4 regions of the Pseudomonas sp. NPDC078416 genome follow, and region 3 is predicted to be linked to each of the others. Evidence: predicted binding sites of a transcription regulator. Region 3 holds the regulator's gene; each other region holds the start of a gene.
What was found. Region 3 encodes FliA, which starts transcription of late flagellar genes. Its sites were predicted from a motif close to CTAAAGTTTNNNNNNNNNNNGCCGNTAA; they were not measured.

Region 1 (5,901 bases), on a different contig from region 3:
CCTGTCGGCGCTGTCCTATGAAGGCTTTGTTCAGCCACCCACTGGCGGGCAGCCTTGAGCAGCGTGCCGAACATAGTAATTATCGAACTCGCCAGCCTCGACGAACTGAAACCCATGCCGAATGTAAAACCGGTTTGAAGCGCTTTCCTTCAGAGCCCCAACGTATAAAGTCTGCACCGCCGCGTCCGCTTCCATGAAGATCTGACGAAGGACAATCGAACCTGTTCCTGATCCCTGTGCGCCTGGCTTGATGTAAAGGTGATCGAGCAACAACCCGTCGATACGCGGCTTGACCACGACAAAACCCACCCGCTCGCCGGAAACCTCAACGTGGCGGGTAAATTCGGGAGAAAAACCTTCCCGGAAACGTTCCCGGGCGCGCACGGGATCGAAACGCCCAATGCGCTCAAGGCTCTCACGCATGGCCTCAATCCGGATGGCAACAAGCGCTTCGAAGTCACCGGCTCGCGCCGAGGCAAAGGTGACCAAAGTGTTGTCCGCAGCTGACAACGGTTTGAGAGATTCCTCGGTGAGAATTTCTCCCGGACGTGCAGGCTGCATTCCAGTTCTGGTCATGATTCACCTCACTCCTTCGATTCATACACATGCCGTAGAACATGCACGGGGCCAAGCTTCAGGGCAATGACTATCCTTCAGCTCGCCGCAGGAAGCGGTGCTGCCTTCAAGGAAAGACATGTCCCTCGCGATTGTTCTGAGCCGTGCCCAGGTTGGTGTCGAAGCGCCTGCCGTGACCGTCGAAACCCATCTCGCCAACGGGCTGCCCAGTTTGACGCTGGTGGGCCTACCAGAGGGCGCGGTGAAGGAAAGCAAGGATCGGGTGCGCAGTGCGATCCTTAACTGTCGACTGGAATTTCCGGCGCGACGCATCACGCTAAACCTTGCCCCTGCCGATTTGCCCAAGGACGGCGGGCGCTTCGATCTTGCCATTGCGCTTGGGTTGCTGGCCGCCAGCGCGCAGGTGCCGACCCTTGCACTGGAGGGCATTGAGTGTCTGGGCGAGCTGGCGTTATCGGGTGCAATTCGGCCCGTGCAGGGCGTGCTCCCGGCGGCGCTTGCTGCGCGGGAAGCGGGGCACACGTTGATCGTCCCGGCGGTGAATGCCGAGGAAGCGTGTCTGGCGTCAGGCCTGAAGGTAATCGCGGTCAGTCATCTGCTGGAGCTGGTGTCCCACCTGAATGGGCACACGGTCATCCCGCCCTATAAATCCAATGGCCTGATCCTGCAGACGCAGCCTTATCCCGACTTGAGTGAGGTTCAAGGCCAGACCGCCGCCAAACGCGCTCTGCTGGTGGCCGCAGCCGGCGCACACAATCTTCTGTTCAGCGGCCCTCCCGGCACTGGCAAAACGCTGCTCGCAAGCCGTTTGCCAGGGCTGCTGCCGCCGCTGGATGAGCTCGAAGCGCTGGAGGTGGCGGCGATTCAATCGGTCGCCAGTCACGCGCCGCTGACCAGCTGGCCCCAGCGCCCTTTCCGCCAGCCTCATCACTCGGCGTCGGGTCCTGCGCTGGTCGGGGGCGGCAGTCGCCCGCAACCTGGCGAGATCACCCTCGCGCACCACGGCGTGTTGTTTCTGGACGAGCTTCCGGAATTTGATCGGCGTGTGCTGGAGGTGCTACGCGAACCCCTCGAATCTGGCCATATCGTGATTTCCCGCGCGCGGGATCGGGTGCGCTTTCCGGCGCGCTTTCAACTGGTCGCAGCGATGAACCCCTGCCCCTGCGGTTATCACGGCGAGCCGACCGGGCGCTGCCGCTGTTCCACCGATCAGATTCAGCGCTACCGCAACAAGCTGTCCGGCCCATTGCTTGACCGGATCGATTTGCACCTGACCGTTGCTCGGGAAACTACGTCTTTAGCGGCCACGCCTGACTGCAAGAGTGAAAGCGCCAGCGCAGCGGAGGTGGTGTCCGATGCACGCCAGCGCCAACAACGACGCCAGGGCTGCGCCAACGCATTCCTTGATCTTCCTGCGCTGCGCCAGCACTGCGCGCTGCTGCCGGAAGACGAAGCCTGGCTCGAGAACGCTTGCGAACGCCTGAACCTCTCCCTGCGCGCTGCACATCGTCTGCTGAAGGTTGCGCGCACGCTGGCGGATCTGGAGAAGGTAGACGCAATCGCCCGATGCCATATCGCCGAGGCACTGCAGTATCGGCCTTCGTCGAACTAAAGCTCGAATACACCGTGGGTGTAAGGAGATCAATTGTAGGAGCGCGCTTGCCCGCGAACGCGTCTTTTCAGTTGCCATCGGTGCAATCTGACCCACCGCATTCGCGGGCAAGCGCGCTCCTACAAACGCTTGTCGCCGCTGACTATCGGGAGATGGGGCGCTTGAAAAAAAAACGAACGCCCCCCAAAGTCAGGCAAGTCGACAGCGCCCCAGCCTCACCGAAACCGATCTACTTCCTTCTGTAAGTCGGACGCGACCGCATTCAGCTCTTGAGCCGTGATCGCCAGGTTGGACACGACTTCGCGTTGCTCGCTGTTCGCCAGGGCGATGCTTTGCAGGTTGGCGCTGAGCAGCGTGGCGGTGTTGCTCTGCTCTTGGGTGGCGGTGGTGATGGATGTGAACTGCTCGCCGGCCGAGCGGCTCTGTTCGTCGATCTGGGCCAGCGCTGCCGCGACTTTGGCGTTGCGCGACAGGCCTTCCTGCATGAGCGCGTTGCCTTGCTGCATGGTGTTGATGGCATTGCTGGTCTCTTGCTGGATGCTGCTGATCATGCCGGAGATTTCATCGGTGGCCTGACGCGTACGTGATGCCAGGCTGCGGACTTCATCTGCTACCACCGCAAAACCACGGCCTTGCTCGCCGGCGCGTGCGGCCTCGATCGCTGCGTTGAGGGCCAGGAGGTTGGTCTGCTCGGCGATCGAGGTGATGACGCTGACGATCCCGCCGATCTCTTGCGAGCGCTGGCCCAAGGTATCGATCACCGTCGCGGTGCTGCTCAGCGAGCCTGCGATTTGCTCCAGCGAGGCCGACGCCTCTTCCATGGACGTGCGACCGATGCGGGTCTGCTGAGCATTGCCCTGCGCCATGCGTTCGGTGGTGCCCATGTTGTCGGCGATGGTCAGGGCCGTGGCGCTGAACTCCTCCACTGCACCGGCCATGCTGGTGATTTCGCCGGATTGCTGCTCCATCCCTTCATAAGCGCCGCCCGACAGGCCGGACAATGCGTTGGCACGACTGCTCACTTCCAGCGCGGCCGTGCGGATGTGGGACACCATGGTTTCCAGCGCTTGGCCCATCTTGTTGAAGCTGCCTGCCAACTGACCAATTTCGTCATGGCTGGAAATGTTCAGACGTGCGCTCAGATCACCTGCGCCGAGGGCTTCGGCTTGACTGACCAACGCCGACAGCGGCCGCAGCTTGCTGCGCAACAGCCAGATCGCGGCACCGACAGCGATCAACATCGCCAGCAGACTGCCGATGGCCAATTGCGTGCCGACGCTCCAGGTCACTGCGCTGATCTCATCCTTGGGCATCGTCGCCAGAACCGTCCAAGGGCCGCCGGCAAACTTCTCGCCGACGGTATAGAAATCTTCACCGGCGTCCTGCCAGAAACGCCCGACGCTCGGCGTCTTGCCGAACTCAGCCAGCGTGGTGGCTGCCTGATCCAGGTCCTTCACGCCCGCAGGCGGCACCAGCCATTTGTTCTGTTCATCGAGCAGGGCCAGCGAGCCGGTGGAACCGATGCGGAAGTTTTTCAGGTTGTCGAACTGCGCCTTCTGCGCGTCGGTGTAGTCGAAACCGACGAACAGCACGGCAATGACCTTGCCGCTGGCGTCACGCACCGGGCTGTACTGCGTCATGTACAGACGATCGAACAACAGCGCGCGACCGACGTATCCCTGGCCGGCTAGCAGCTTGTCGTAGGCCGGATGCTTGTGATCCAGCGAGGTGCCGAGGGCGCGTGAGCCGTCCTGTTTGCTCAGGGAAGTGCTGACGCGCACAAAGTCGTCGCCGCTGCGAACGAAGACCGTCGCCACGCCGGCCGTCATTTTCTTGAAGTCGTCGACTTCGGTGAAGTCGTTGTTCAGCGCATTGCCGTTGAGCAGTAACGAAGGGGTCTGCACGCCCGCGACCGCAACCTGCTGATCAGCCTGCACGCTCAGGCCGCCCGAGAAACGCTTCTCGAACAGGCCGCTCAAACGCTGGGTGCTGTCACGCAGGGTGCTGTGGAACGTGTTCAACTGGTCGGCGAGCAATCGGGCTTCGCTGCCCATGTGCTCTTCGCGAATAACCAGGTTTGCCGAGTCCAGTGAGCGCAGGGCGAACAGCGTGCTGCCACTGATGACGACGGCCAGAATAACGGCCAGGGCGATGCCGAGTTGCGAAGCAATTCGGGCGCGAGGCTGAGACATTGGAGCTCCTTGCCGAACGACTGGGCCGTCCTGATCTCAGGAACACCATTCGGACGAATCTAATAGAGAGGATTGATGAACCGATTGAGGAGAACCGGCTCGCAATTACAGCTTCGGCTGACAAACGAAATACTTGAGTCCTACACCGTTTGAGGACGGAATTAATTCCGTCGCTAGCGGTCTACGGCACCCTCCCTCGGTGAGGGAGCGCCCCACGGTTCACTCCAGAATCGTCACGTCTGGCAATTCCATCGCCTGTACTTCGCCCTGCAAAAAGTCGCTCAGCCGCCGCATACGCTCGCCGCCCGGGCGAGTCTTGGGCCAGACGAGGTAGTAGTTTTCGCCGCTGACCACTGCGGTGCGCCACGGCAGGCTGAGCCGACCCTGAGCGACATCCTCCGCCACCATCAGCAGATCGCCCATGGAAACACCGTAACCCCGAGCCGCTGCAATCATGCCCAACTCCAGCGTGTCGAAGACCTGCCCTCCCTTGAGGGAAACCCGGTCAGACAAATCCATGCGCTCCAGCCATCGGCGCCAGTCGCGACGGTCGGGCGTGGGGTGCAACAGTTCGGCGCCGGCCAGGCGCTCGGCATCCCACGGCGCATCATCCAGCAGCGTCGGCGCGCCCACGGGAATCAGCCATTCCGGGAACAGGTAGGTCGCTTCCCAGTCCGGCGGAAAATGGCCATGGCTGAGCAACACTGCGCAATCGAACGGCTCCTGGGTGAAGTCGACGCTGTCGATGTCCATCCAGGCGCTGGTCAGCTGGACTTCGTTGCCCACCTGCAGATGGCGAAAACGACTCAGCCGCGCCAGCAGCCAGCGCATGGTCAGGGTCGATGGGGCCTTCATGCGCAAGATGCCCTCCTCCGCCATCAACGCGCTGCACGCTCGCTCCAGGGCTGAAAAGCCTTCCCGCACGCCCGGCAGCAATTCGCGGGCGGCCTCGGTGAGTTGCAGATTACGACCGTTGCGGCGAAACAGACGGCAAGCGAAATGCTCTTCAAGCGTGCGGATATGCCGACTGACCGCGCTCTGGGTGATCGACAGCTCTTCAGCGGCACGCGTGAACGAACTGTGTCGCGCAGCGGCTTCAAACGCGCGCAGGGCATACAGAGGCGGGAGCGTGCGAGACATCGATGGGGATTCCTCAGGCTGGACGGCGACTGAGGCCACTCTATCGCAGAACACCACAGGATGAGTTTTACTCATGCCAATGATCGGATTTATCCCTTTGTGCATCCTCGCCCGAATCCCCACAATGACCGGCCTGCCAACACCCGCAAACCCGAGCGCAAAGACCATGCACCAGCACGCCTTCAAAGAACTGTGGATCATCCTGCGTCTGGCCGGGCCGCTGATTGCTTCGCAGATGGCGCACATGCTGATGGTGTTCACCGACACCGTGATGATGGGCAAGCTGGGCCCGGAATCCCTTGCCGGTGGCGGGCTGGGCGCAGCCAGCTACAACTTCGTGTCGTTCTTTTGCGTGGGCGTCATGGCCGCCGTTGGTACGCT
Region 2 (5,901 bases), 230 kb from region 3:
ATCAACTTTCAACTGCCCTTACCTGATATCCCGACCAGGGGCGGAGGAGAAAGTAACGCCGATTAACCACCTCCCAACCGGGCGACTCGATTCAATAATCACTGCCTCACATCACCCCCTATTAAAATAAAGGGCTGCCCCGCCTTTTACGTAATACTATTCGGCTCATAACATCCAGCACCCTCACGCCATTCCAGAAAAATACTACATAACTAACGGACTATTATTACCGTCAATAAATTCACCCAAAGAAATTAAAAAACAAACTGCTTATTTTTTGGCTTTTCACTTGCCAAACCTATTACCAGTCGTTACTTTTTGATGAGCGAATGGTTCAACCCACTGTTAGTTAGTGGCTCTTATCACGATATAAGATTACTGCGTATATAAAGACGGGCGGTTCTTTTGCCAGCGGTCCGTGCGCAGGTCACTCTTCGGCATGAATAAAGCCATTCGGTGTTTAAACGCTTTTAAGCGTGAACGTCCCGGCAGTGCAGGCTGTTTAGTTGATATGTTCAAAGGAACCTACCATGACCAAGAAAATTAAATACTCCATTGGCGCAAGCAGCGACCCTCTCAAACTGGCGGAAGCCGTAGAGCGCTACGTTTCCCAGGGCGGCGTCATTAATGTCATTGCAGAAGGAGAGTCGAGGGAGACCGAAGCGTCGCGGCAAATCCGGGACGCCGATCCGGAAGCGGAGCTGTCTACCAAAGTCGATCTTCTCAAGGGGCTTGTTGCCAAGGGAGCGGGTGTCGCCGCGCTGCAATACTCGCTGCGCATGAACCAGAAGGACATCAAGCGCCTGGCCAGCGAGAACGGTCTGAAGATCCGTTATTGCCAGCCTGTTCGCCGGTCACGCACGTCCCGGCAGAGAGAGCCGGCAACCCTGGACGACGCCACTGCCGGGCATGCCATGCATTACTCGGCGCTGGGTTACACCGTTCCCGAAATCGCTCAACTACTGGGCGTCGGGGTGCGCGATATCTGGGACATCGGCAAAGCCTATCGTTTTGAGTTTCGAACAACTTCGAAGGGGGATACGGCTAAGAGAATCGCCGGGGAGGACAGCGATTTGCCGACATGAACGCCGCAGATACCGCAGAGCGCGAGCGCATCTTTTACCGCCTGTAAACGGGGGCAAAAATCGGCCAGCGCGGGCGCGGGAAGAGTGTTGAATGAATCGCCGGCGGTATGAGGAGGCCAAGTGTAATGAGTGCAGCCCCGAACAGGGCTGCACATCAACCACGACAGTGATCAGAACAACTTGCGGCCCTTGTTCGCTGCAATGCGCATGCGCAATGCGTTGAGCTTGATGAAGCCCGCCGCATCTGCCTGATTGTAGGCGCCGCCGTCTTCTTCAAACGTCGCGATGTTCGCATCAAACAGCGACTCGTCGGACTTGCGACCGGTCACGATCACATTGCCCTTATAAAGCTTCAGGCGCACGACGCCGTTCACATGTGCCTGCGAAGCATCGATCATCTGTTGCAGCATAAGACGCTCAGGGCTCCACCAGTAGCCGGTGTAGATCAGGCTGGCGTACTTGGGCATCAGCTCGTCTTTGAGGTGGGCGACTTCGCGGTCCAGGGTGATCGACTCGATCGCGCGGTGAGCACGCAGCATGATCGTGCCGCCCGGGGTCTCGTAGCAGCCGCGGGATTTCATGCCGACGTAGCGGTTCTCGACGATGTCCAGACGACCGATACCGTGCTCGCCGCCAATGCGGTTCAAGGTGGCGAGGACGGTGGCCGGGGTCATTTCGACGCCGTCCAGCGCCACGATGTCGCCGTTGCGGTAGGTCAGCTCCAGGTACTGCGGCTTGTCCGGCGCGTTTTCCGGGGACACTGTCCACCGCCACATGTCTTCTTCGTGCTCGGTCCAGGTGTCTTCAAGCACGCCGCCTTCATAGGAAATGTGCAGCAGGTTGGCGTCCATCGAGTACGGGGACTTTTTCTTGCCGTGGCGCTCGATCGGAATCGCGTGCTTCTCGGCGTAGTCCATGAGCTTCTCGCGGGACAGCAAGTCCCACTCGCGCCATGGCGCAATCACTTTTACACCTGGCTTGAGCGCATAGGCGCCCAGTTCGAAGCGGACCTGGTCGTTGCCTTTGCCGGTAGCGCCGTGGGAAATGGCGTCAGCGCCGGTTTCGTTGGCGATTTCGATGAGGCGTTTGGCAATCAGGGGGCGCGCGATGGAAGTACCCAGCAGGTACTCGCCTTCGTAGACGGTGTTGGCGCGGAACATCGGGAACACGAAATCACGCACGAATTCTTCGCGCAGGTCGTCGATGTAGATTTCTTTGACGCCCATGGCTTGTGCCTTGGCGCGTGCTGGCTCGACTTCTTCGCCCTGACCCAGGTCAGCGGTGAAGGTCACCACCTCGCAGTTGTACGTATCTTGCAGCCACTTGAGGATTACCGAAGTATCCAGGCCACCGGAATACGCGAGAACTACCTTGTTTACGTCCGCCATGCCATCACTCCAACGCGTTGTACGGAAAACCGTCGAGTTTACCGATCACGCGCGGGAATTTACAGTGTCGCGACAGCTTCTGACGACAAAGCGACAGATTCTGTCAGTCAGACGACCTGCCTGATCATCATCAAGAGGCCTTGGCGGGTGTCGCACCTGCCGCTGTAACAGGCGCCGCGCCCGGGGCTGGCGTTGCAGCGGGCACGGGCAATGGAGCAGGCATCGGGGCAGGCGCGGCGGATGGCGGCACGGCCGGGGTTTGCTGCGCCACACGTTCCAGGTGAATGTTCACCCGACGGTTGCGCGCGCGATTGGCATTGTTGGTGTTTGGCGCCAGGGGGTACTGCTCGCCGTGGAAGCGCAGGGTGATCTGTTCCTCCGGGATGCCCTGGGCCTTGAGGTAGTCCATGACCGACAGCGCCCGACGCCGCGACAGATCGCGGTTGGTCAACCGGTTGCCGCTGTTGTCGGAGTGACCGTCAAGCTCGACGTGATTGACCGTCGGATCGGCCTTCATATAAGCCAGCACGGTGTCCAGCTTGCGTTTGGCCGTAGCGTCCAGCTCGATACCGCCGCCAGGGAAGCCGATCTCGGACTGCCGCACTTGCTCGAAATTCATCGGCAAGAGCTTCGCCGTACACACTTGAAACTCGCCGTAGGCCTTGCTGAATTTGACCGGCAGCAGACGGACTTCCATCGCGCCGCCGCCATCACGCAGAGAATGACGAATCACCGGGCTGCGCCCCTCCATCAGGCCCGCAATCAGACGCGTCGCCTGGGCCTGATTGGTATTGAAAGGAGTCTCACCGCTGTTGACTTTAACGGCGCCAAGATTGAGGTCACTGCGACCCGGCTGCCACGGCGCTGCAGCGGCAATCAACATGGCCGAACCGGACGCCAGGCTGTAGCCATTTGCTTTCAAGCGAAACGTCGGCTGCTCACCCGCGCGGCGCACGAACTCGCCGGCACCGAAATCGGTGATCGGCTGCGTCAGCCTGCACTCGAACTGATCGCCTTCCACCTTCCACTCAATATTCTCCAGACGGGTCTGGAAGGTGAGCGCCATGGCCGGCAGACTGGCAAACGCGCTGAGCAGGGCTAAATATCGCTGGCGCACGGGAGGCTCCACTAAATTCACGTGTAACAAGATTTATGACTTACACGTGGCTATCGGTAACTTCCCGCAAAACTTGATAGCGAGTGCCTGGAGGAGTCTTTTCCGGTAGCATTCCCAGCGAGTTTGACCCGCCTGGAATCCCCAATGTCCGAACGCCTGACCCTCCTGCGCCCCGACGACTGGCATATCCATCTTCGAGATGGCGCTGTTCTGCCCCACACCGTCGCCGACGTAGCGCGCACTTTTGGCCGCGCGATCATCATGCCGAACCTCGTGCCCCCGGTACGCAACGCGGAGCAAGCGGACGCCTATCGTCAGCGCATCCTCGCTGCGCGCCCTCAAGGCAGCCGATTCGAGCCTCTGATGGTGCTTTACCTCACCGACCTGACGCAGCCCGAAGAGATTCGCGCCGCCAAGGCCAGTGGCTTCGTGTACGCCGCCAAGTTGTACCCGGCGGGCGCGACGACCAATTCCGATTCCGGTGTGACCAGTGTCGACAAGATCTTCCCGGTGCTCGAGGCGATGGCTGAAGCAGGCCTGCCGCTGCTGATCCACGGCGAAGTGACCCGCGGCGACATCGACGTGTTCGACCGCGAAAAGATTTTCATCGACGAGCACATGCGCCGCGTCGTCGAGCGTTTTCCGACGTTGAAAGTGGTGTTCGAACACATCACCACCGCCGACGCCGTGCAGTTCGTCAATGAAGCATCGGCCAATGTGGGCGCGACCATCACGGCTCACCACCTGCTGTACAACCGCAACCACATGCTGGTGGGCGGCATTCGCCCTCACTTCTATTGCCTGCCGATTCTCAAGCGCAATACCCATCAGGTTGCCCTGCTCGATGCCGCCACCAGCGGCAGCAGCAAGTTCTTCCTCGGCACGGACTCCGCGCCCCACGCGCAGCACGCCAAAGAAGCGGCCTGCGGTTGTGCCGGCTGTTACACCGCATTCGCCGCCATCGAGCTGTACGCCGAGGCGTTCGAATCACGCAATGCGCTGGACAAGCTGGAAGGTTTCGCCAGTCTGCACGGCCCGGCGTTCTACGGCCTGCCGACCAACACCGACACCATTACCCTGGTTCGTGACGAGTGGACGGCCCCCGCCAGCCTGCCGTTTGGCGAGCTTTCTGTTATCCCGCTGCGCGCCGGTGAAAAACTGCGCTGGCGCCTGCTGGAGGAACACGCGTGAGTGAAGAACATTACGAAGACGAGCAAGAAGGTTCCGGTGGCGGTACAGGATCCCGGCACCCGATGGCTGCCCGTTTTCGCGGCTACCTGCCCGTTGTTGTTGACGTAGAAACAGGCGGCTTCAATTGCGCCACTGATGCGTTGCTGGAAATCGCGGCCACGACGATTGGCATGGACGAGAAAGGCTTTGTCTTTCCGGACCACACCTATTTCTTCCGCGTTGAACCCTTCGAAGGCGCCAACGTTGAAGCCGCGGCGCTGGAGTTCACCGGCATCAAGCTGGATCACCCGCTGCGCATGGCCGTGAGCGAAGAAACGGCGCTGACGGACATCTTCCGCGGCATCCGCAAGGCGCTGAAAGCCAACGGCTGCAAACGCGCGATTCTGGTGGGCCACAATGCCAGCTTCGACCTGGGCTTCCTCAACGCAGCGGTTGCGCGGCTGGACATGAAGCGCAATCCGTTCCACCCGTTCTCCAGCTTCGACACCGCGACGCTGGCGGGCCTGGCGTACGGTCAGACTGTTCTGGCGAAAGCCTGCCAGTCGGCGGACATCGATTTCGACGGTCGCGAAGCCCATTCGGCCCGTTACGACACCGAGAAGACTGCCGAGCTGTTCTGCGGCATCGTCAACCGCTGGAAAGAAATGGGCGGCTGGCACGACTTCGACAACTGAGTCGACTTTGCTGCGCGATACAAGAACCGGCCCATGTGGCCGGTTTTTTTATGGGGGTGAGGATCGGCAGGCAGTGATCGGCTCAAACTCCGTCGGCGCCCCGACTGGCCCCTTCCCGGCTAAAGCCGGTCCCACTAAAAAGCACGTCGCGTACAACCCGTGGGACCGGCTTCAGCCGGGAAGCTTTTGATCTGCTTAAACGCGCTTTTGATCTTCCTACGCAAAAACCCCAGTCACCGCCAAACGCGACTTGGGTGCAGGCTGAACGCAGGTCTCGCGCAGTGGGCCGAGCCGCATGGATGCGGCGAGAGCGCCGTCAGGACATGGATGTCCGTTCGGCGCGGGCCCACGGAGCGAGACCGGAGTGAAGGAACCCTGACGAAGGAAGGGCCAAACCAGGAGCAGGCACCCTTGGTTACTTGGGGTGCTTTTCCAAGTAACTCGCC
Region 3 (5,901 bases):
CACCTGACCGAACATGCTGTTGACGGTGTCGAGTGCTTCAAGCACCACGTCCATGAGCTCCGAGTCGACGCGGCGTTCACCCTTGCGCAGGATGTCGAACACGTTCTCGGCGATGTGACAGCATTCAACCAGCTCGTTGAGCTGGAGGAAGCCGGCGCCCCCTTTTACAGTGTGAAAACCGCGAAAAATTGCATTGAGCAGGTCCGCATCGTCCGGCCGGCTTTCCAGCTCGACCAACTGCTCTGACAACAGCTCGAGAATCTCGCCGGCCTCTACCAGAAAATCCTGAAGGATTTCTTCATCGGCGCCGAAGCTCATTGGGGGGTGCTCCTAAAATTAACCGTCAAACCGATCCGGAGGCTGCACTGACGGCCTGCGCGCCTTGCTTTCGTCGAAGCATTGGCGCGCGGGTCCAGCAGCCACTTTCACAGAAAACCTGAAGTCCGAATAAGAATGACCGAATCAGAATCCGAGGCTGGATAGCAGATCGTCAACATCATCCTGTCCGGATACAACGTCTTCACGTTTATCGGCATGAATCTGCGGACCTTCACCCTTGGAGTGAAGTTTTTCTTGTTCTTTTTGCTGACGGAACACTTCCTGGTCGTGCTCGATGCCCGCGAAGCGGTCCACCTGGCTCGCCATGAGCACCAGCTTGAGCAGGTTGCGCTCGACTTCCGTGACCAGTGTGGTCACGCGCTTGATCACTTGACCGGTGAGGTCCTGGTAATCCTGCGCCAGCAGAATGTCGTTGAGATGCGCAGAGACCTCGGTGGTCTCCTTCTCGCTGCGGGTCAGGAACACATCGACACGGCGGGCCAGATCACGAAACTCTTCGGCGCTGATCTCGCGGCGCATGAAGCGTCCCCAATCGGCGCTCAACGACTTGGCATCATCAGTGAGCCCGTGCATCAGCGGCGTGCTCAGCTCCACCAGGTCCATGGTCCGGTTGGCCGCGTTTTCGGTCAGCCTGACCACGTACGACAGCCGTTCGGTGGCGTCGGTGATCTGGGAGACCTCCTCGGCCTGCGGCATGTTCGGGTCGATCTGGAAGTTGACGATCGCGCTGTGCAGCTCGCGCGTCAGTTTGCCGACTTCCTGATACAGGCCGCGGTCGCGGGTCTGGTTAAGCTCATGGATCAGTTGCACAGCGTCGCCGAACTTGCCTTTTTCAAGGCTCGCGACCAGCTCTTGTGCGTGTTTCTTCAGGGTTGACTCAAAGTCACCCATTGTCGAATCTTTGGAATCCATAGCGCCCTCGCAGCGGACATCAGCTATTGACGCGCTCGAATATCTTTTCGATTTTCTCTTTGAGCACTTGCGCAGTGAACGGCTTCACCACGTAGCCGTTCACACCGGCCTGAGCGGCTTCGATGATCTGCTCGCGCTTGGCTTCGGCAGTGACCATCAGCACCGGCAGGCTGCGCAGACGCTCGTCGGCACGTACCTGACGCAACAGGTCAATGCCGGACATGCCCGGCATGTTCCAGTCGGTGACGAGGAAGTCAAAGGCGCCGCTTTGCAGCATCGGCAATGCGGTGAGTCCGTCATCTGCTTCGGCCGTGTTGGTGAACCCAAGGTCACGCAACAGGTTTTTTATGATCCGCCGCATCGTTGAGAAGTCATCAACGATGAGGATTTTCATGTTCTTGTCCAATTCGACCTCCAAGCAGTCTTTAACGCGTTCAGCACCTGAACGCGCGTTCAATCAATACCGGCTCCGAACAGAAAGAGGGATTGAAATCGACCGGGACGAGCGCAGCGAAACCGGATCATCTACGACCCGGTTCGACCGACTCCTGCCGTGTCTCTTCTGCTTCCCGCTCAACGTCTTGCACAGCCGGTCTTACAAGCAAAACACGCAGGCCTCTCGGCCTGCGCCTGATTCATGAACGTGCGCGCCACTCGCCAAGACGACCGCGCAACCGCGCCGCGCATTGGCTGTGCAACTGGCTGACCCGCGACTCGCTGACACCCAGGACCTCACCGATTTCCTTGAGGTTCAGCTCTTCGTCGTAGTACAGCGACAGCACCAGGCGTTCACGTTCGGGCAAGTTGGCAATGGCCTCGGCCAGCGCAGCCTGAAAGCGCTCGTCTTCCAGATCCCGCGACGGTTCGAGGGACTGGCTCGCGCCGTCCTCGTGCAGCCCTTCGTGTTCGCCGTCCTGCAACAGGTCGTCGAAACTGAACAGGCGGCTGCCCAGGGTATCGTTCAAAATCCCGTAGTAATCGTCGAGACTCATTTCAAGTTCGGCAGCAACCTCGTGATCTTTAGCGTCACGGCCGGTTTTTGCTTCGATTGATCGAATCGCGTCACTGACCATGCGCGTGTTGCGGTGAACCGAGCGCGGTGCCCAGTCCCCCTTGCGCACTTCGTCGAGCATTGCGCCACGGATACGAATACCCGCGTACGTCTCGAAGCTGGCCCCTTTGGTGGAGTCGTATTTGGTCGAGACTTCGAGCAAGCCAATCATGCCCGCCTGGATCAAGTCCTCGACCTGCACGCTGGCCGGCAGACGCGCCAGCAAGTGGTAGGCGATTCGTTTGACCAGCGGGGCATAACGCTCGATCAGCTCATACTGGGAGTCTTTGGACGATTTGCTGTACATGCGATAGCCACTTGCTGTCATGAGACGGGCCCTGCGCTGGTGTGATGCACGAGGCGTTCTACGAAAAATTCCAGGTGACCGCGCGGGTTCGCCGGCAGCGGCCAGGTGTCGACTTTCTGCGCGATGGCCTTGAACGCCAGGGCACATTTGGAACGCGGAAACGCTTCGTACACGGCGCGCTGTTTCTGCACGGCCTTGCGTACGCATTCGTCGTACGGCACGGCGCCCACATACTGCAGGGCCACGTCGAGAAAACGGTCGGTGACTTTGGTCAGCTTGGCGAAGAGGTTGCGCCCTTCCTGCGGGCTCTGGGCCATGTTGGCCAGGACGCGGAAGCGGTTCATGCCGTAATCGCGGTTGAGCAATTTGATCAGGGCGTAGGCGTCGGTGATCGACGTGGGCTCGTCGCACACCACCAGCAGCACTTCCTGGGCGGCGCGGACAAAGCTCACCACCGACTCGCCGATGCCGGCGGCGGTATCGATGACCAGCACATCGAGGTTGTCGCCGATGTCACTGAACGCCTGAATCAGCCCGGCATGCTGCGCCGGGGTCAGGTGGACCATGCTCTGGGTGCCCGATGCCGCCGGCACGATGCGCACACCGCCCGGTCCCTGCAGCAGGACATCGCGCAGCTCGCACCGCCCTTCGATGACGTCAGCCAGGGTGCGTTTGGGGGTCAGACCCAACAATACGTCGACGTTGGCCAGACCCAGATCGGCGTCCAGCAACATGACGCGACGTCCCAGCTCGGCCAGTGCCAGTGAAAGATTCACTGAAACGTTGGTCTTGCCTACGCCACCTTTGCCACCGGTCACCGCGATAACCTGTACGGGATGCATGCTGCCCATGTTAATTGTTTACCTTGTCTTGCTTAGACCTAAGCCACATGTCGGGCTGCACGTTCAGTGCCTGAACAATGCCTGGCAGACCATCGATGCAGGAAAATTCCACTGTCATTTTCTCTACCTAGCCCGCGCGCTTGCCGGTGCTGTGATAAAGATCCGCAAACATATCCGCCATCGCTTCCTCGCTAGGCTCCTCCTGCATCTGCACGCTGACAGCCCGGCTCACCAATTGGTGCCGACGCGGCAAATGCAGATCATCCGGTATCCGTGGGCCATCGGTGAGATAGGCCACAGGCAGTTCGTGTGTCACGGCCAGACTGAGCACTTCGCCCAGGCTGGCCGTTTCGTCGAGCTTGGTCAGGATGCACCCGGCCAGGCCGCAACGTTTGTAACTGTGGTAGGCCGCTGACAGCACCTGCTTCTGGCTGGTTGTCGCCAGCACCAGGTAGTTGCGCGCCTTGATGCCACGTCCGGCGAGGGTTTCCAGTTGCAGACGCAGTGCCGGATCGCTGGCTTGCAGGCCGGCGGTGTCGATCAACACCACGCGCTTGCGCAGCAGCGGCTCCAGCGCCTGTGCCAGGGACTGGCCCGGGTCGACGTGGGTGACCGGTACATTGAGGATCCGGCCCAGCGTCTTCAGCTGTTCCTGGGCGCCAATGCGGAAACTGTCCATGCTCACCAGCGCGATATTTTGCGCGCCGTATTTCAACACATATCGGGCCGCCAGTTTAGCCAGCGTGGTGGTTTTGCCCATGCCGGCAGGACCGACCATGGCAATCACACCGCCCTCTTCCAGTGGCTCGACGTCCGGCGTGGCAATCATGCGGGCCAGATGGGCCAGCAGCATGCGCCAGGTGTGGGCCTGATCGCCGGATTCCGGGACCATCGCCAGCAGATCGCGGGACAGCGGGCCGGAGAGGCCAACACGTTGCAGACGGCGCCACAGATTGGCCTGCTGCGGACGGCTGCCTTGCAGTTGATTCCAGGCCAGCGAGCCCAGCTGGACTTCCAGCAGTTCGCGCAGGCCGTTCAATTCGGAGCGCATCGCTTCGTAGGCGCGGTCGCCAACAGCAGGCTCGGCGTTGCGTTCTGCACGCTCGGCGGCCACAGCGGCGTGGATCGACGGGCGGAACGGTTCTTCCAGCGTTGGCTCGATCTGCTTGCTGTCATCCATCGCCAGGCCAACGAACAACTGGCGATTGGCGACAGTGTCCAGCTCGCTGCGGTGGGTCAGCTCAGCCTGAGCGGTGACGATGCGCGACTGGGTCTTGCGCAGCTCTTCTTCGAGTTCGATGTTCGGCACACGCGGGGCCAGCGCAGACAGCTTGTAATCCAGGGCGGCGGTCAGTTCCACGCCGCCGGCGATCCGCCGGTTCCCGATGATGGCGGCTTCAGCGCCCAGCTCATCGCGAACCAGTTTCATGGCTTGTCGCATATCGGCGGCGAAAAAACGCTTAACTTGCATGACTCACTACCTCAGCCGTTAGGCCCGACAGTCGCTACGATGGTGACTTGCTTATTGTCAGGAATTTCCTGGTAAGCCAAAACATGCATATTCGGTACAGCCAACCGTCCAAAGCGGGACAACATGGCGCGAACCGGACCTGCGACCAACAAAATAACCGGCTGCCCCTGCATCTCCTGACGCTGCGCCGCTTCGATCAACGAGCGCTGAAGTTTCTCAGCCATGCTCGGTTCGAGGAGAACGCCTTCTTCCTGACCCTGACCTGCCTTCTGCAGACTATTTAGCAATATCTGTTCCAACCTTGGCTCAAGGGTGATCACAGGCAGCTCCGGCTCAATGCCGACAATGCTTTGGACGATTGCGCGGGACAATCCGACCCGTACGGCAGCCACCAGCGCGGCAGTATCTTGACTACGCGCAGCGTTGTTGGCGATGGCTTCGGCGATGGAGCGGATATCGCGAACCGGCACCTGTTCGGCGAGCAGCGCCTGCAGCACCTTCAGCAGGGCCGACAGCGACAGCACGCCCGGGACCAGTTCTTCCGCCAGTTTTGGCGATCCCTTGGCCAGCAGGGTCATCAATTGCTGGACTTCCTCGTGGCCGATCAGTTCATGAGAGTGCTTGTAGAGAATCTGGTTCAAGTGGGTCGCCACCACGGTGCTGGCGTCTACCACGGTGTACCCGAGGGATTGCGCCTGGGCGCGCTGGCTGATTTCGATCCACACGGCCTCCAGACCAAACGCCGGGTCTTTGGCAGTGATGCCGTTGAGGCTGCCAAATACCTGGCCGGGGTTGATGGCCAGTTCGCGGTCGGGGTAGATCTCGGCTTCGGCCAGAGTCACGCCCATCAGCGTCAGGCGGTAGGCGCTGGGCGCAAGGTCGAGGTTGTCGCGGATGTGCACGGTCGGCATGAGGAAGCCCAACTCCTGGGAGAGCTTCTTGCGCACGCCCTTGATCCGCGCCAGCAGTTGACCACCCT
Region 4 (5,901 bases), on a different contig from region 3:
TTCGAGGGGCATGACGCGCTGCGGACGATTCACCATGTCGCGGGCGGGCATTTTCTGGTGATCGGCGATGGCGTGGAGGGCAAGGTGCTGCCGCGATCCGCTGACTGACCCAAGCCTGGCTGGATAGGGCCGCGCCCCATGCTGGAAGGGGCGCGGCAGATCAGTTTCTCAGTCGTCGGATTTGCGCACGGCGGTGACCGATGAACTCAGCCTTTGGACAACTCGCCGTTGACCAGACGCCAGGTCTTCAACGGATTGCTGGCTTTCAACGCAGGGGGCAGCAGCGAGTCCGGCACGTTCTGATAACAGACGGGACGCAGGAACCGATCAATGGCCGTCGCGCCCACCGAGGTGCTGCGGCTGTCGGAAGTGGCCGGGAACGGCCCGCCATGGACCATCGAATAACTCACTTCGACGCCGGTGGGGAAGTCATTGAACAGAATCCGTCCCGCCTTGCGCTCCAGGATGGGCAGCAGCGACTGAGCGGTCGCTTCGTCGCCGTCGTCGAATTGCAGCGTTACGGTCAGTTGCCCATCGAAGCTGGCAGCGACCTTCTGCAGATCGGCGACGTCGGTGCAGACGATCAACAAAGCGCTCGGTCCGAAGTTTTCGTCTTCCAGCGCGGGGTTGGCGAGGAACGTGGCCGAGTCGGTGCGGAAGAAAGCCGGGCGGGCCTGGAACGAACCTTCGGCCTCCTGACCTTCCGCCACCAGCGTCACACCGGACGCGCTGTGCAGATTATTCAAGCCGTTGCAGTAAGCGCCGTGGATATTTGGCGTCAGCATGGTGGTCGGCAGCTTGTCAGACAACGCCTTGGCCGAAGCCGACATGAAGGTTTCCAGCGCGTCACTTTCCAGTGCCAGCAGGATGCCGGGGTTGGTGCAGAACTGTCCCGCGCCTAGGACCAGCGACTCAACAAAACCCTTGGCGATGGTTTCGGCACGGGCCAGCAAAGCAGCGGGCAGCAGGAACACCGGGTTGATGCTGCTCATTTCGGCATACACCGGGATCGGCACCGGACGCGCCTGAGCGGCCGCCACCAGCGCCAGACCGCCACGACGAGAACCGGTGAAGCCCACCGCCTGAATCAATGGGTGACTGACCAACGCCTGGCCGACGGCAATGTCCTTGTCGATCAACAGTGAGAACACGCCTTCTGGCATGCCGGTATCGCGCGCCGCTTTCTGAATCACGCGTCCCACCAGTTCGCTGGTGCCGAGGTGAGCCGGGTGCGCCTTGACGATGACCGGGCAGCCGGCCGCCAGCGCTGAGGCGGTGTCGCCGCCGGCGACCGAGAAGGCGAGGGGGAAGTTGCTCGCACCGAACACTGCCACCGGACCAAGACCGATGCGCCGCAGACGCAGGTCGGCGCGCGACAAGGGCTGGCGCTCCGGCATTGCAGTATCGACCACGGCGCCGTGCCAGCGGCCATCACGCAGCAGACTGGCAAACAGCTTGAGCTGGTTGACCGTGCGCATCCGCTCGCCTTCAAGGCGCGGCTTGGGCAGGCCGCTTTCGACATGAACGCGCTCCGTGAGGACGTCGCCCAGATCGAGAAGGCCTTGGGCGATGGCTTCAAGGAAGGTGGCGCGTTGGTCGTCACTCAATTGCCGGTAGCGGTCGAATGACGCCTCGGCCAGTTCGCACGCGGCATTGACGTCATCCAGCGTGCTGGCGCCAAACGACGGTTTCAGGGGTTCTCCCGTGGCGGCGGCGAGGGCGAACACCTCTCCGGCCTGACCCCGCACAGTGCGCTGTCCGATGATCGTTTCACCAAGAATCTGCATTGCTCAACACCTCTCGAGGGCGGCGACCGTCAGTGGGTACCGCTGTGGCCAGCCCCTGAGGTTACATCATGGCGCTGCGATCGCCACTGGTCCGGGTGTTGAGCTTGCTGTTGAGCTTATGGCCGCGTTCATTGCTGCAGCTTATTGCTGAACGGCGGTGAACCCCTCAAAGGCCGTGTGTTGCTGGATCGCGCTGACAATGTTCTTGCGCGTGGCGGGCTGCTGGTTACCGTCCTTGTCCACGAACACTTCGCTCTGCAGCTCGGCTTCATCGCCTTCACCGATGAACGAGAAACCCAGGAACTCAAAGGCTTCGCGGTCAGCGTTGGCTTTCGAGCGTGGCGTGCGCAGGGGCAGGGTGACGCTGGCGCCGTCCTTGCTGATGACGAACACCTCGGCTTCTTTCTTCGGCCGTGCCGCTTTGCTCTTGCCGCCGCTCGGGTTACTGACTGCTTGATGGGTCTGGTTCAGTACTTTCAACGCCAGGCTGTAGACCAGCTCCTGAAAACTCGGATCGTCCTTGTAGCTGGAAAGAATCCGGCTGATCGGAAATTTCGAGCTCAGGTCTTCCAGCGCGGCCATGTCGTCGGCTTCTGCGTCCTTGAGCTGTTTGAGCTGACCCATCAGCTCGTAAGCCTGGTCATCATCGAATCGGTCATGGGCGGCGCGTATCGCCAGGCGCAGATCGCGAATCTGGTCGCTTTCCTTGGCGCTCTGGAAGGCGTCTAGCACCATCTCGCTGATGGTTTTGGCCTGTGGCACGTGTTGTGAAAGGTTGATGGCTTCTTCGTAGGCTTGCTTCGACGACACGGCGTTTGCCGCCGGATCGGTATGGGAATCAGACATTGAACATCCACTGCTTCGTTAACTGGGGTTGAGGCGCGAAAAGCTCGGGGCGTTTCGAGGGGCGTAATCTATTGGACGAGGGCGCGGTTGTCACGGATTGCCGCTTGCGTCCGGACCACAGGGCGATTGGCGTTGGATGACCGCAGAGCGCAGACCGCACTATCAAAAAGCCCGGCAATTGCCGGGCCAGTCTTATACGCAGGTGCCGCCTTTATGGTGCGAGCCCGTTCCGCCGGAAGGATGCGTCCCTTTCGGACACGCCGACGCAGAAAGTGAAACGATTGAAAGCAGAGCGACCAGTCCAGCGATAGCGATCTTCTTCATATTGCCTCCGTGCACTGCGAGATGCAGTACAGGGCTATCGGCGTATTGGGATCCCGCTTTAGGCGCAGAACGCCAGAAACAACAAAGCCCGCACAAGGCGGGCTTTGTTGAGGTACTTGGTGGCTACACAGGGACTTGAACCCCGGACCCCAGCATTATGAATGCTATGCTCTAACCAACTGAGCTATGTAGCCAAGTGGCGCGCATTATTCGCTCAGATCGCATACGTGTCAAGCGTCTCTTTCAAAAAATTTATCCACACGATCAATCGGTTAGCCTCCGCGCTCTTCCTCCATTCCTCAGCGCTGCACGTCGGTGACAGTTTCTCTACCTGCGCTGAGTGCTTTTGCCCCACTTTCGCGCACGCAGCATGCACCGTCTTCGGTCTCGCGCCCGGTTTGATGGCTTCGTGCTATCGGTCCGGTTCTTGCTTATGCCTGCCGCATCGCTGCCGTTATAGATGGAAGCGGCAGCAGATCTCGATAAACCCAAATGCGCCACTTGTTCAAAAGATGGACGGTTATCGTTTTCAAAACACAGACATGGCATTTTGCCGGTAAGAACGTAAGGCAGCGCAGCGATGATCATTGGGTCGTGCAGCGGTTGTCGGTGAGGAGTAGTCGGCTATGCAGAGTCTTTTGTCACCAGGGATCCGCCTGCTCGGACGTTTCGGGTTTGCGCGCAAGTTTCAGGTGCTCTTCTTTCTGTTTATTTTGCCGCTCGCGGGCAGCCTGTGGATGATCGGCCAGGATTACCGCAGCAAGCTGGAGGTGATTTCTCAGGAGCAAGCCGGCGTGCGCCAGCTTCTGGCGCTCGATGCGCTGGATGTGCAACTGACGGCCCAGCGCAACCGCGCCGCGCGCTGGAAGGCCGCCGACATTCTCCATGATCCGACGCCAGCCGCGAAGGCAGCCATGAATGCGCTGGATGCTGCCAACCCAGAACTGACCCGAACCCTGGCTTCCCTTGGCGATGAGCTCAAAGCGCAGAACGCCAGTGGTGACATCATGACTCGGTATCAGGCGCTTCAAGCCTCGGTCAAAGGAATGGATTCGGAATCCCTGCGCACCGTCGGCTGGTGGCCGGATGGCTACGATCGCTTCACCTCCGCCCTCACCGCGCTGCAGAGTCTGCGCGAACAGATCGCCATGGACAGCGGTTTGATCCTCGATCCGTGGCTTGAAACCTACTTGCTGATGCAGATCGCCACGCAGCAGGCGCCGGACCTTGTCGAGCGGGTAGGGCGCATGGCAAGTATCGGCCAGTCGTCGATCGCGTCCGGGCAGTTCTCGTTGCAAAGCCGTCTTCAGATGCGCGACCTGCGCAGTCGCATCGGCGACGCCCGTGATCAATTGGTCAAAACCGTGGGTTCGCTCAAAGCCAAGGCCTATCCCGGCATGGAGATCTGGACGCGTCAGTATGAAGACAGTCTCCAACGTCTCGATACCGAACTGAAAGCGCTCGACGACGGTGTTTTCGGTGGCAGCATCAAGCTCGACCCGGCCGCCTTCGAGCGCAGTGTCGACAGCGTGAGCGAAGGCCTTGCGGCCCTGCGCAAGCAGTCACTCTCGTCACTCACCACCCGGCTCGATTACTACCATGAACAGGCTAACCAGCAGTTCGTGCCGGTGGCCGCGACTTTCAGCGTTCTTGCTCTCGCGGCGCTGTATCTTTTCATGTGCCTTCAAGCCTCGATTCAACGCAGCACCAAGGGCATCACGACCTTGGCCGAGTCGCTGCGTGACGGCAATTTGTGTGTTGAGGTCGCCGTCGAGGGGCGTGACGAGCTGGCTGCCATCAGCACCGCACTCAACGTCGCGGTGGTGCAACTGCGCACCAGTCTGCTGGGCGTCAACCACGAAACCCAGCAACTGGGCTCTGCGGTGCTGACGCTCAACGAGCAGTCCGGCAGCACGCTCAACGAAGTCGAGGATCAACAACAGCAGATCAGTCAAATCGCAGCGGCGGCCACCGAGCTGGCCGCGACGTCCATGGGCGTCGCCCGCAGCTGTGAAGCGGCGTCTGGCAGCGCCCAGGCCACCCGTCGCATCGCCGAGGACAGCAGTCGCGACAGTCAACGCACCACGGCGAGCATTCAGCAACTGAACCAGAAGCTGACTGACACCGCTAACGCGTTGAGCAAGGTCAGCGAGCAGGGGCAGCAGATCCAGTCCGTGGTGGACACCATTCGTGGCATCGCCGAGCAGACCAATCTACTGGCGCTCAATGCCGCCATTGAAGCGGCGCGTGCGGGGGAGCAAGGGCGAGGTTTCGCCGTGGTCGCTGACGAAGTGCGCAGTTTGTCGCAGCGGACCCAGGCGTCGACGGCGCAAATTGCCGGGACCGTGGACAGCCTGCGGTCGACCGTCAGCCAGGCCGTCAACCTGATGGAAGCAGCCTGTGGTCAGGCGGTGAGTGATGCGCAGTCGGTGACCGGACTGGGCGAGCGGCTGGAAGAGATCGCCAGCGCGGTGCAGATCGTTACTGACACGCTGGCGCAGATCGCCACTGCGGTCGAAGAGCAGGCTGCAACGGCGGACGAGGTCAGCGGCAATATTCAGCAAGTGGATCAGGCCGCTGGCCGTTTGCTGGACGGTGCGCGTGCGGTCAATCAAGCCGCAGACACCCTGACCAGAGGCAGCCGGGCCTTGAGCGACAACACCGCGAGATTCCGGTTGGGGTAAGCCGCGCAGGCAATGCATGAGGGGATTGGCGTCCACGTCCCCTGTCCGCGGGTGCGGCGCGGGTTGAAAGAAGAACGGCTGGCGACGTATAAGATTCGTCGCTTGCACATCGTCTTCTGAAACCCATCGTCGTAGGGGATTTTTTCCATGACCGATAGCAGTGCCGCAGGTGCGGCGGTTTATTCGCCCCTGACGTTAGCGTTATACGACGCCTGGGTGCTCGGCATTTCCAATCGGTATGCCTGGCGGTGCCCGACCGA

Region 1: the regulator FliA is predicted to act here: its motif matches at 4,491-4,518, upstream of ACQKEN_RS00695 (methyl-accepting chemotaxis protein).
Region 2: the regulator FliA is predicted to act here: its motif matches at 3,641-3,668, upstream of ACQKEN_RS07775 (flagellar protein MotY).
Region 4: the regulator FliA is predicted to act here: its motif matches at 3,388-3,415, upstream of ACQKEN_RS22485 (methyl-accepting chemotaxis protein).

Annotation. Positions count from the first base shown of each region.
Region 1 is NZ_JBNNGV010000001.1:149,214-155,114, reverse strand. Features, by position in the region: gene ACQKEN_RS00705 (N-acetyltransferase family protein) at 31-576, opposite strand; gene ACQKEN_RS00700 (YifB family Mg chelatase-like AAA ATPase) at 695-2,188, shown strand; gene ACQKEN_RS00695 (methyl-accepting chemotaxis protein) at 2,404-4,380, opposite strand; gene ACQKEN_RS00690 (LysR substrate-binding domain-containing protein) at 4,600-5,520, opposite strand; gene ACQKEN_RS00685 (NorM family multidrug efflux MATE transporter) at 5,687-5,901, shown strand, end outside.
Region 2 is NZ_JBNNGV010000004.1:232,282-238,182, reverse strand. Features, by position in the region: gene ACQKEN_RS07785 (hypothetical protein) at 531-1,085, shown strand; gene ACQKEN_RS07780 (argininosuccinate synthase) at 1,256-2,473, opposite strand; gene ACQKEN_RS07775 (flagellar protein MotY) at 2,604-3,590, opposite strand; gene pyrC (dihydroorotase) at 3,735-4,781, shown strand; gene rnt (ribonuclease T) at 4,778-5,455, shown strand.
Region 3 is NZ_JBNNGV010000004.1:6,281-12,181, reverse strand. Features, by position in the region: gene ACQKEN_RS06820 (chemotaxis protein CheA) at 1-318, opposite strand, end outside; gene ACQKEN_RS06815 (protein phosphatase CheZ) at 463-1,251, opposite strand; gene ACQKEN_RS06810 (chemotaxis response regulator CheY) at 1,271-1,645, opposite strand; gene fliA (RNA polymerase sigma factor FliA) at 1,887-2,630, opposite strand; gene fleN (flagellar synthesis regulator FleN) at 2,627-3,460, opposite strand; gene flhF (flagellar biosynthesis protein FlhF) at 3,579-4,922, opposite strand; gene flhA (flagellar biosynthesis protein FlhA) at 4,934-5,901, opposite strand, start outside.
Region 4 is NZ_JBNNGV010000036.1:15,662-21,562, forward strand. Features, by position in the region: gene ACQKEN_RS22465 (flavin reductase family protein) at 1-108, shown strand, start outside; gene ACQKEN_RS22470 (aldehyde dehydrogenase (NADP(+))) at 207-1,787, opposite strand; gene ACQKEN_RS22475 (hypothetical protein) at 1,929-2,633, opposite strand; tRNA gene ACQKEN_RS22480 (tRNA-Met) at 3,075-3,151, opposite strand; gene ACQKEN_RS22485 (methyl-accepting chemotaxis protein) at 3,584-5,641, shown strand; gene ACQKEN_RS22490 (class I SAM-dependent methyltransferase) at 5,789-5,901, shown strand, end outside.